DNA from 3 places in the Enterobacter sp. N5-15 genome. Region 2 is predicted to be linked to each of the others. Evidence: predicted binding sites of a transcription regulator. Region 2 holds the regulator's gene; each other region holds the start of a gene.
The links. The regulator PurR, encoded in region 2, represses purine synthesis genes. The targets are predictions, from matches to a motif close to CANGCAAACGTTTGCNTG.
Positions count from the first base shown of each region.

Region 1 (3,978 bases), 1.3 Mb from region 2:
ATAACCATGCCGGCCGTTTTAAACGAGCCTGAGGAGATGCTGGCGGCGATATCACGGGCATCGTGAACCACGTCCGCCAGTGCCTGAACATCACGCAGGGAGAGATCGGTTTCCAGAGAGAGGGTCTGCCGCGCCGCCTGGCTCATCACCAGATGGGTCTCAACTTCCGCCACGTTACGCAGAACCTGTAATAGACGTACGCCGTAAATCGCGCCGCTGGCGCCGCTAAGCCCAACAATGAGTCGTTTCATGATTTTCGCCCTTACTGATTTCAGGGCAGACTGTGCAGGATTTTGCGGGGAGTTGCAAGTGAGGGCGTTCGCCCTCACCTGCCGGACCATCAACCTTCGTTGTGCATCTCTAAGCTTTCAAGATCGTTCTGCATCTGAACGGCTTTCGCATCGTCGTTGCGCAGAGAATCAAGATAGTCGAGGTACTGCTGGTCAACGTCTTTGGTCACGTAAATACCGTTGAACACGGAGCATTCAAACTGCTGAATTTCCGGGTTCTCGGCACGCACCGCGTCGATGAGATCGTTCAGATCCTGGAAAATCAGGCCGTCGGCACCGATGATCTGGCGAATTTCATCCACTTCACGCCCGTGAGCGATCAGCTCGTTGGCGGTTGGCATATCGATGCCGTACACGTTCGGGAAGCGAATCTCCGGCGCAGCAGAGGCCAGGTAGACTTTCTTCGCACCCGCTTCGCGCGCCATCTCGATAATCTGCTCAGAGGTGGTGCCGCGAACAATGGAGTCATCCACCAGCAGAACGTTCTTGTCGCGGAATTCCGCGCGGTTGGCGTTCAGCTTGCGGCGCACGGACTTACGGCGCAGGTGCTGGCCCGGCATGATAAAGGTGCGGCCAACGTAGCGGTTCTTCACGAAGCCCTGACGATATGGCTTGTCCAGAATGCGGGCGATCTCCAGCGCGATATCGCAGGAGGTTTCCGGGATAGGAATAACCACGTCGATGTCGAGATCGTCCCACTCGCGGGCAATCTTCTCGCCCAGCTTCGTGCCCATGTTGACGCGCGCGCTGTAGACGGAAATCTTGTCGATGAAGGAATCCGGGCGGGCAAAGTAAACGTATTCAAACAGGCACGGGTTGCTGACCGGGTTATCGGCACACTGGCGGGTAAACAGCTGGCCCTTCTCGGTGATATAGACCGCTTCGCCCGGCGCAACGTCACGCAGGAACTCAAAGCCCAGGGTATCCAGCGCCACGCTCTCAGAGGCAACCATATATTCGGTACGGCCATCGCCGAGGTCGCGTTTGCCGAGCACCAGAGGGCGAATGCCGTTTGGATCGCGGAAGGCCACCATGCCGTGACCGATGATCATCGCTACGCAGGCGTATGCGCCGCGGATCTGACGGTTTGTCGCGGCAATCGCAGCAAAGATGTTGTCTGCTTCCAGCGGGTAGTGACGGAAGTTATCCAGCTCGCTGGCGAACACATTGAGCAGGATTTCAGAATCAGAGGTGGTGTTAATGTGGCGACGTTTCTCTTCGAACAGCTTTTTACGCAGCTCATGCGCGTTGGTCAGGTTGCCGTTATGAGCAAGGGTGATGCCATACGGTGAGTTGACGTAGAAAGGCTGTGCCTCAGAGGCGCTGGAACTGCCAGCAGTAGGATAACGAACGTGACCGATCCCCATATTACCTTGCAGACGCTGCATATGGCGGGCTTCAAACACATCGTTTACCAGGCCATTCGCCTTGCGTAAACGGAAGCAGTTGTTTGCATCAATGGTGATGATACCCGCAGCATCCTGCCCACGGTGCTGAAGCACCGTTAACGCGTCATAAATCGACTGGTTTACCGGCATGAAACCGGCGATACCGACAATACCGCACATTCGTCTTTTCCTCGTTAAGCCACATCTCAGGGTTTATGCCCTGGGCAAAAAACTCGACGAGCTTTGCAGATAGTCAAAGAACCATCTGATGATGAAGCTGAACTCTGGAATGAGCTGCGATTTCTGCCAGTCTTCGCTTTTGGAGAACCCGGTAAAGGTATCCAGGAAGAACAGGATCGCGGCCACAATCAGCACGCCTCGTAACGCCCCGAAACAGATCCCGAGCACCCTGTCCGTTCCTGACAGACCGGTTTTCTCGACCAGCTGACCTATCACGTAATTCACGATAGCGCCGACAATCAGCGTTGCGATAAACAGCACCGCGATAGCGATTCCATTTCGGACCAGTTCATCTTCAAAGCCCGTGAACCAGACAGACAGGTAAGTGTAGTAATGACTGGCGACAAAGAAAGCACAACCCCAGGTCACCAGCGATAACGCTTCACGAACAAAGCCACGGATCAGGCTAACCAGACAGGAAAAACCAATCACCGCAATGATGGCGTAATCAATCCAGACCATATATGTCCCACGATTTAACGCCCTGTCATCCAGTTCGGGGCGAATTCTAACAGAAAAAGAAAACGTTTGCGTAGGGATTTCCTTCCCGCGCGTAAATAAAAAAGGCGCTGAAAAAATGTTCAACGCCACGGTCCATTTGACGTCTCTGTGGACGTCTGCTCCCCCCTCACCCCAGCCCTCTCCCTCAAGGGAGAGGGAGCTAACCACTCCGAGGATGGGTAAGATCTTATCAGTTCGCGCTGTAGCCCATCACCACACCGCTCAGGCCGGAGATCTGCTTCAGCTCACCGAGCGAACCTTTAAGCTTATCTTTGGACGCCTCTGGCCCCACGAGGATACGGGTAATTTTACCCTGCACCGGCGTGGAAGGTGAAGTGTAAACACGATATCCCGCACTGCGCAGTTTGCTCACGACCTCGTTGACCTTATCGGCGTTTTTCAGCGCGCCGAGCTGCACAACGTACGCTTTTCCGGTCGGTGCCGCGTCTTGTTTTGCCGGCGGTGGGGTTTCTGACGCGGCAGCCAGCTGCTCTGCGGCTTTATCCCGCTGCGGTTTCGGCTGCGGCTTCTCAACCGGCTTCGGTTTTTCAACAGGTTTAGGCTGCTCTACCGGCACCGGATCGATATCGCTGTTGCTGGCTGCCGCCAGGCGTGACGGATCGAGCGACGGTGCGGCGGCATCGCCTGCACGCACCTCTTCCGCCGCTCCTTCCGGAGGCTGAGCAGGCAGCGCCTGCGTCGCCGCTGGCAGCATATCCGGCTCATCACGGTCACCCGGTTTCGGCACCAGCGGAATAGCGGCAAACTCGTCCTGATAATGCTTTTTCTGCCCGTCGAGCAGACCCGGGAGAATAATCACCCCGAGCGCGACCAGCACAATGGTTCCTGTTAAACGGTTCTGAAACTTACTCGCCACCGGTTCTCCCCGCGTCCATCACTTCCATGACATGTGCCACCGTGTGGAATGACCCACACACCAGCACGGTATCTTCTGGTTTAGCATCCGCCATCGCGGCACGCCAGGCCTGAGCCACGCTACTGTAGATTGCGCCTTTGCCGAGATGTTCCATCAGCTGCTCAGCCGTCGCGCCGCGCGGCCCCTCCAGAGGAGCACAATACCAGCTATCGACCACACTCTCCATGCAGGCCAGCGTCCCGCCGATATCTTTATCATGAAGCATACCGATAACCGCCAGCACGCGCCCGGTTTTTGGTAACGATTTGAGACGTCCCGCGAGATACGCCGCCGCATGCGGGTTATGCGCCACGTCCAGAATCAGGCGCGGTGACTCGCTGACAATCTGGAAACGCCCGGGCAGAATTGCGTTCTGAATGCCGTCGCGGATCGCCTGCTCGCTGACCGCGAGGCCGCTGGCGCGCAGTGCCGCCAGCGCGGTTGCTGCGTTCGGCTGCGGCACCTGCGGCAGCGGCAGGTTGTCGAGCGCGCCCTGCGCGTCGCTAAAGCGCCAGCCGTTATCCTGGACCTCGTACTGCCAGTCAACGTCGCGGCGCAGCAGACGCGCGCCCTTCTCGTTTGCCACGTCAGCAATGGTGTATGGCATATCCGGCTCGCCGACCACGGCAGGCTTATTTGCGCG
Region 1 is NZ_CM170150.1:3,332,504-3,336,481, forward strand. It holds gene AC2TE5_RS15765 (UbiX family flavin prenyltransferase) at 1-251, opposite strand, end outside; gene purF (amidophosphoribosyltransferase) at 341-1,858, opposite strand; gene cvpA (colicin V production protein) at 1,892-2,380, opposite strand; gene dedD (cell division protein DedD) at 2,610-3,296, opposite strand; gene folC (bifunctional tetrahydrofolate synthase/dihydrofolate synthase) at 3,286-3,978, opposite strand, start outside.
Region 1: a site for PurR is predicted at 2,436-2,453, ahead of cvpA (colicin V production protein). Genes of this name have one in related genera too.

Region 2 (3,978 bases):
GCGAACAGTGTCAGCAGATCGCTAACGGCTGGCGGGGACATCTTTCCATCGCGGTGGATAACATCGTTAAGCCGGAACGCACCCGGCAGATGATCGTCGACTTCTATCGTCATTTTTCGGATGTCGAACTGCGGGTCTCGCAGGAGGTGTTCAACGGCGTCTGGGATGCGCTGGCTGACGGCAGGGCAGAGATGGCGATTGGGGCCACGCAGGCGATCCCGGTCGGGGGGCGTTACGCCTTTCGCGATATGGGGATGCTGAGCTGGAAGTGCGTGGTGGCAAGCGATCATCCGCTGGCGGCGATGGAAGGGCCGCTGAGCGATGATACGCTGCGCAACTGGCCGTCGCTGGTGCTGGAGGATACGTCCCGTTCATTGCCCAAGCGTATCACCTGGCTTCTGGACAACCAGCGGCGGGTGGTGGCCCCCGACTGGGAATCGTCGGCGACGTGCCTCAGCGCCGGACTGTGCGTCGCAATGGTGCCCGTTCATTTCGCGCGTCCGCGCATCGATACCGGAGAGTGGGTTGAGCTGACGCTGGAGAATCCGTTCCCGGATGCGGCCTGCTGCCTCACCTGGCAGCAAAATGATGTCTCGCCTGCGATGGCCTGGCTGCTGGATTATCTGGGAGATAGCGAAACGCTAAACCGGGAATGGTTACGGGAGCCAGCATAGCTGGCCCCGTAAAGCGATTAACGACGGTAGTCGCGGAACGGACCGTCCGCAACGGAACGGCGTTCGATAAGACGCGGGTGAACTTCAATGGACTGCGACTCTTCACGCTTGTTGACGATCCTGTCCATCAGCATATTGAAGGCCGTTTCGCCCAGCGAATCTTTCGGCTGGTGAATGGTGGTCAGCGCTGGCGTGAAGAAACGCGCGTTACGCACGTTGTCATACCCGATCACAGAAATATCCTGCGGGACTCGCAGGCCCAGCTCGTCGGCAGCACAGAGCGCGCCCATCGCCATGATGTCGCCCCCGCAGAAAACGGCGGTCGGACGGTGCGGCTGGGAGACAATCTGCTGCATCGCGCGGTAGCCCGATTCCGGCTCAAAGTCACCCTGCACAATCCAGTTTTCCGGCACGTTGATCAGCGCTTCTTCCATCGCTTTCATAAAACCGGCCAGACGGCCCGCGCCGGTGTTGCGCTCCAGCGGACCGGGGATCACGCCAATCTCGCGGTGACCGCGTTCGATCAGATAACGACCGGCCATATAGCCGCCTTCAAAGGCGTTATCGATAACGGAATCGGTGAAATCCGCGCGCGCTTCGCCCCAGTCCATGACCACCATGGGAATGTGGCGATACTCTTCCAGCATCGACAGCACGGATTCCGGGTACTCGGAACACATCACCAGCAGGCCATCAACGCGCTTTTGCGCCATCATCGACAGGTAGGCGCGCTGTTTTTCAATGCTGTTCCACGCGTTGCCCAGAATCAGGGTATAGCCTTTCTGGAAGCAGTTTTTTTCAACCGCTTCAATGATCTCGGCAAAATAGGCCGCTTCACTGCTGGTCGCCAGCAATCCAATAGACTTGGTGTGATTAACCTTGAGGCTACGCGCAACCGCGCTTGGCGAATAGTGCAGCTCTTTGATCGCTGCCCAGACGGCATTGCGCGTCTCTTCCGCCACGAAGCGGGTTTTGTTAATTACATGTGATACGGTTGTAGTGGAAACGTTTGCGCGTTTTGCTACGTCTTTAATTGTTGCCATTAAATGTCACTCCAGACCATATCCTAAACTCCTGAAAAACTTGAAGGTAAACGTTTGCCTTCTCTCACCCTTATCTCGCAATGTTGAATTGCGGCACGCCGGGAAAACGACACGGGACGTCAGGAGGGGGTCAATGGCCGGTACGCTAATAAATTTAGCGTGGAATTTTGTCCTATCTTGATGAAAAGGGGAAGAGGTAAAGTGGTTATCAGTATAAATCCAGGAAGATTTTTGACGTAATCTGTGCAAAAATGAGCAAGCTCACTTTTCGTGTGGGGATTAAAAGGAGAAAAATTGATGAGTTCCGATCTTAAGTTTTCGCTGTTCACCACCGTTGTTGTGCTGGCTCTGATTGTCGCGGCCGGTCTGACGGCTGCGCTGCACTGATTTACGCGGAGGGAGAGCCTTCTCCCTCCCGACTCCCCGGATTGTTACTTCTCTGGCAAAAATCTTTTGCCATTTTGTTAACTTCTCATTTTTTGTGATTGATGTCATGCTTTCCGCTTCTTTGTTCTGTGTCACCACATGACACGGCATCCGGAGTTGACGCATGAAAATCAATTTTCCCCTGCTGGCCCTGGCGATTGGCGCTTTTGGGATTGGCACCACTGAATTCTCCCCGATGGGGTTACTGCCCGTTATTGCCCGGGGCGTAGACGTCTCGATCCCTGCGGCTGGCATGTTAATCAGCGCCTACGCCATCGGCGTGATGGTAGGAGCGCCGCTGATGACGCTTCTACTTTCGCACCGCGCGCGCCGCAATGCGCTGATTTTCCTGATGGCGATTTTCACCCTGGGCAACGTGCTTTCGGCCATTGCGCCGGACTACACCACATTGATGCTCTCACGCATTCTGACCAGCCTTAACCACGGCGCGTTCTTTGGGCTGGGGTCGGTCGTTGCTGCCAGCGTGGTGCCAAAACATAAGCAGGCGAGCGCTGTGGCAACCATGTTTATGGGGCTAACGATTGCCAACATCGGCGGGGTGCCTGCGGCAACCTGGCTGGGGGAAGCGATCGGCTGGCGTATGTCTTTCCTGGCGACTGCCGGGCTGGGCGTGGTTGCGATGGTGGCGCTGTTCTTCTCCTTGCCGAAAGGCAGCGCGGGGGAACGTCCTGACGTGCGCAGAGAGCTGTCGGTGCTGATGCGCCCGCAGGTGCTCTCCGCGCTGCTCACCACCGTGCTGGGGGCAGGGGCGATGTTTACCCTCTACACCTATATTTCACCGGTCTTGCATGACATCACCCACGCAACGCCTCTCTTCGTGACCGCGATGCTGGTGCTGATTGGCGTAGGCTTCTCGATCGGTAACTATCTCGGTGGGAAATTTGCCGACCGTTCCGTGAGCGGGACGCTGAAGGGCTTCTTAACCCTGCTGATTGTCATCATGATTGCCATTCCGTGGCTGGCGCGTAATGAGTTTGGGGCCGCGATCGCGATGGTCGTCTGGGGAGCTGCCACTTTCGCCGTGGTGCCGCCGCTGCAGATGCGCGTGATGCGCGTCGCCCATGAAGCGCCGGGCCTCTCATCTTCGGTCAACATCGGTGCCTTCAACCTGGGTAATGCGCTCGGTGCGGCGGCCGGTGGGGCCGTGATTTCGGGGGGACTGGGGTACAGCTTTGTGCCGGTGATGGGGGCGATTATTGCCGCGCTCGGCCTGCTGCTGGTGATGATGTCGGGTCGTAAACAGCCTGAAGCAGCCTGCGCTGCGGAATAAACCAAAAACGCAGAAGGGCGAACCCTTCTGCGTGTCTCTTACGCGGCGAAGTTCTTCGCGACAAAGTCCCAGTTAACCAGTGCCCAGAAGTGCTCCAGGTAGTTCGGGCGCGCGTTGCGGTAATCAATGTAGTAAGCGTGTTCCCATACGTCTACGGTCATCAGCGGCTTAGCGCTGGTGGTCAGCGGGGTGCCCGCGTTAGAGGTGGAAACGATAGCCAGTTTGCCATCCGCCTCTTTAACCAGCCACGTCCAGCCAGAACCGAAGTTCTTGATGGCTGCATCGGTAAATTTCGCTTTGAAATCCGCGAAGCTGCCAAATGCGGCATTGATAGCGGTAGCCAGTTCACCGGCAGGTTCACCGCCGGCATTCGGCGCCAGGCAGTGCCAGTAGAAGGTGTGGTTCCACACCTGAGCCGCGTTGTTAAATACGCCACCCTCTGAGCTGCGGACGATCTCTTCCAGCGTTTTGCCTTCAAAATCGGTGCCCTTGATCAGATTGTTCAGGTTGGTGACGTACGTCTGGTGATGCTTGCCGTAATGGT
Region 2 is NZ_CM170150.1:2,023,289-2,027,266, forward strand. It holds gene punR (DNA-binding transcriptional activator PunR) at 1-674, shown strand, start outside; gene purR (HTH-type transcriptional repressor PurR) at 692-1,717, opposite strand; gene cydH (cytochrome bd-I oxidase subunit CydH) at 2,015-2,104, shown strand; gene AC2TE5_RS09655 (MFS transporter) at 2,268-3,434, shown strand; gene sodB (superoxide dismutase [Fe]) at 3,473-3,978, opposite strand, start outside.

Region 3 (3,978 bases), 1.9 Mb from region 2:
TTCAGGCGGGAAAATGAGGTTCAGTACGATAGCGGTGATACCGCCCGCGGCAATGCCGGAAGAGAGCAGGTTTTTCACCCAGTCAGGCGCAAACTGCAGGATCAGCGGCTGCTGGGAAACACCCAGACCGACGGCCAGCGACAGCGCGATAATCATGATCGCGCGGCGGTTCAGCGGCTCGCGGGAAACGATACGCACGCCGGAGGCCGCGATAGTCCCGAACATCACCAGCGTTGCGCCACCCAGCACCGGCTCAGGGATGTGCTGCACAAAGCCGCTTACTGCCGGGAACAGGCCGAGGACGATCAGCATCAGCGCCACCACAAAACCAACGTAGCGGCTGGCCACGCCGGTCAGCTGGATCACGCCGTTATTCTGACCGAAGCAGGAGTTCGGGAAGGTGTTGAATACCGCAGAGACAAACGAGTTCAGGCCGTTCGCCAGCACGCCGCCTTTCAGGCGCTTCATATACAGCGGGCCGGACACCGGCTGCTCGGAGACGTCGGAGGTGGCGGTGATGTCACCGATGGTCTCCAGAGAGGTGATCATAAAGACCAGCATCAGCGGCAGGAGCAGGCCCCAGTCAATGCCCAGCCCGTAGTACAGCGGCGTGGGGACGGTGATCAGCGCGCTGTTGGTCGGCGCGGTGTTCTCAGGCAGCATGCCCAGTGCCCACGCCAGCAGGTAACCCGCCGCCATGGCGATCACCAGCGAGGCGACGCGCAGGTAAGGGTTACGCTGACGGTTAAGCAGAATAATGATCGCCAGCACGACACCCGCCAGCAGCAGGTTTTTCGGCGCGCCGAAGGTGTGATCGCTCATTGCGGCATAGCCACCGCCGATGGAGGTCAGGCCCACCTGGATCAGCGACAGGCCGATAATCATTACGACGACGCCGGAAACCAGCGGGGTGATGACGCGGCGAGCCAGATGCAGAACGCGGGAGATCACCATCTCCGTACAGCTGGCCAGCATCAGCGTGCCGAACAGCGCCGCCATCATGGTCGGAACATCCGCACCGCCGGTTTTCAGCGCCGTACCGCCCATGATCAGCGGTGCCACGAAGTTAAAGCTGGTGCCCTGAATCGACAATAATCCCGACCCTACCGGACCCCACGCTTTAATTTGAATAATCGAGGCCACGCCGGAGGCGAAGAGAGACATGCTGATAATGTGCTGCGTGTCCTGCGCCGGTAAACCGAGCGCCTGGCAAATCAGCAGCGCCGGGGTGATCACCGCAACAAACATCGCCAGAAGATGCTGGCAGGCGGCGAAAAGCGTTTGCGGCAGCGGCGGGCGGTCTTCAAGGCGGTAAATCAGTTCGCTATTTTGCTTCTGCGCAATCGGTTGCGCATCGGGCGACTCTATGGTGTTAACGGACATCGGCGGCAATCCCACGGTGGAAAAGCGGGCATTTTATCTGACCACCTGGTAAAAGCAAACGATTGCCAGCAAAAAAAGGGAAGAAAATCTGCCGCTGTGAGCAGGTTTTCTACAACGCATCGGGAAAAAAAATTACACTTTTTCGCGCCGGGAGCTCATGAAGAGCGCAAACCGGCCCAGGATAACGCCGCGAGTGTATGGAACACGCGCAAAACAGGAGCCTTCTATGATTCATCTCGATACGTTGTCGACACTTGTTGCCGCAACGCTGGTCTTACTGCTTGGCCGTAAGCTGGTACATAGCGTTTCCCTTCTGAAGAAATACACCATTCCTGAACCTGTCGCCGGTGGCCTGCTGGTGGCGCTGGCCCTGCTGATACTGAAAAAAAGCATGGGCTGGGAAATCGATTTTGATATGTCCCTGAAGGACCCGCTGATGCTGGCCTTCTTTGCCACCATCGGCCTGAACGCTAACCTGGCGAGCCTGCGGGCGGGCGGTAAAGTGCTCGGCGTATTCCTGATTGTGGTGGTGGGGCTGCTGCTAATGCAAAACGCTATCGGCATCGGGATGGCGACGCTGCTGGGGCTGGATCCGCTGATGGGGCTGCTGGCGGGGTCGATTACCCTTTCGGGCGGTCACGGAACCGGGGCCGCATGGAGCAAGCTGTTCATCGAACGCTACGGGTTTGAAAACGCGACGGAAGTGGCGATGGCCTGTGCGACCTTTGGTCTGGTGCTGGGTGGCCTGATTGGCGGCCCGGTGGCGCGGTATCTGGTTAAACACTCCACCACGCCGAACGGCAGGCCTGACGATGAGCTGGTGCCGACCGCGTTCGAAAAGCCGGACGTCGGGCGCAGCATTACCTCGCTGGTGCTGATTGAAACCATCGCGACGATCGCCATCTGCCTGACCGTGGGCAAAGTGGTTGCGCAATGGCTGGCGGGCTCAGCGTTTGAACTGCCGACGTTTGTCTGCGTGCTGTTTATCGGGGTGATCCTGAGCAACGGTCTGGCGCTGATGGGCTTCTACCGCGTATTTGAACGGGCGGTATCGGTGCTCGGCAACGTCTGCCTGTCGCTGTTCCTGGCGATGGCGCTGATGAGCCTCAAGCTGTGGGAACTAGCCTCTCTGGCGCTGCCGATGGTGGCCATTCTGGCGGTGCAGGCGCTGTTTATGGCTCTATACGCCATATTTGTCACGTGGCGTATGATGGGCAAAAACTACGATGCGGCGGTGCTGGCTGCGGGTCACTGCGGGTTTGGCCTGGGGGCTACCCCAACGGCTATCGCCAACATGCAGGCGATCACCGAACGGTTCGGGCCATCGCACATGGCGTTTCTGGTGGTCCCGATGGTCGGGGCGTTCTTTATTGATATCGTCAACGCGCTGGTGATTAAGCTGTACCTGATGCTGCCGATGTTTGCCTGAAATCAGGCGTTGGAATAGCGCTCGGTTTCCGGCATCCAGCGCTCAATTAACGCTGCCGCCTGTTCGGGGTAGCGTTCATGAATATGTCGTGCAAGGCGCTGAACTTCGGGGATCATCGCCTGATCGCGCAGCAAATCCGCCACTTTGAATTCCGCGTTCCCCGTCTGACGCGTGCCGAGCAGTTCGCCCGGGCCGCGGATCTCCAGGTCTTTTTGCGCAATCACAAAACCGTCGTTGCTGTCGCGCAGCACCTGCAACCGCATCTGGGCGGTTTTCGAGAGCGGGGCTTTATAGAGCAGTACGCAGTGGGACGCTACCGCGCCACGGCCAACGCGCCCGCGCAGCTGGTGGAGCTGGGCAAGGCCGAGACGTTCCGGGTTTTCGATGATCATCAGGCTGGAATTCGGGACGTCCACGCCGACTTCGATCACCGTGGTGGCGATCAGCAGATGCAAATCACCCTGTTTGAACGACTGCATCACCGCCTGTTTTTCGGCGGGCTTCATGCGTCCGTGAACCAGACCCACGTTCAGCTCCGGCAGCGCCAGCTTAAGCTCTTCCCACGTGGCTTCGGCAGCCTGCGCTTCCAGCAGTTCAGACTCTTCAATCAGCGTACAGACCCAGTAGGCCTGACGCCCTTCGTGGGTGCAGGCGTTGCGCACGCGGTCGATGATATCGCTGCGGCGCGTGTCAGGAATGGCGACCGTTGTGACCGGCGTACGGCCCGGCGGCAGTTCGTCGATGGTGGAGGTATCCAGATCGGCGTAGGCGGTCATCGCCAGGGTGCGCGGGATCGGCGTGGCGGTCATGATCAGCTGATGCGGGTGGAAGCCCTGCTGCAGGCCTTTCTCCCACAGTGCCAGACGCTGATGCACGCCGAAGCGGTGCTGCTCGTCGATAATCACCAGCGCAAGACCGTTAAACTGCACCTGCTCCTGGAAGATGGCGTGCGTGCCGACAATCATCTGCACCTGCCCGCTGGCAATAGCCTCCTGTTGCGCAAGGCGCGCTTTGCCTTTTTGCTTCCCGGCAAGCCAGCCCACTTCAATCCCCAGGGGCGCAAACCAGGCGCGGAAATTGTTGGCGTGCTGTTCTGCCAGCAGCTCGGTCGGCGCCATCAGCGCCACCTGCTTACCGTGGGCAATCGCGCGCAGGGCCGCCAGCGC
Region 3 is NZ_CM170150.1:99,870-103,847, forward strand. It holds gene xanP (xanthine/proton symporter XanP) at 1-1,383, opposite strand, end outside; gene gltS (sodium/glutamate symporter) at 1,610-2,812, shown strand; gene recG (ATP-dependent DNA helicase RecG) at 2,815-3,978, opposite strand, start outside.
Region 3: a site for PurR is predicted at 1,435-1,452, ahead of gltS (sodium/glutamate symporter). Genes of this name have one in related genera too.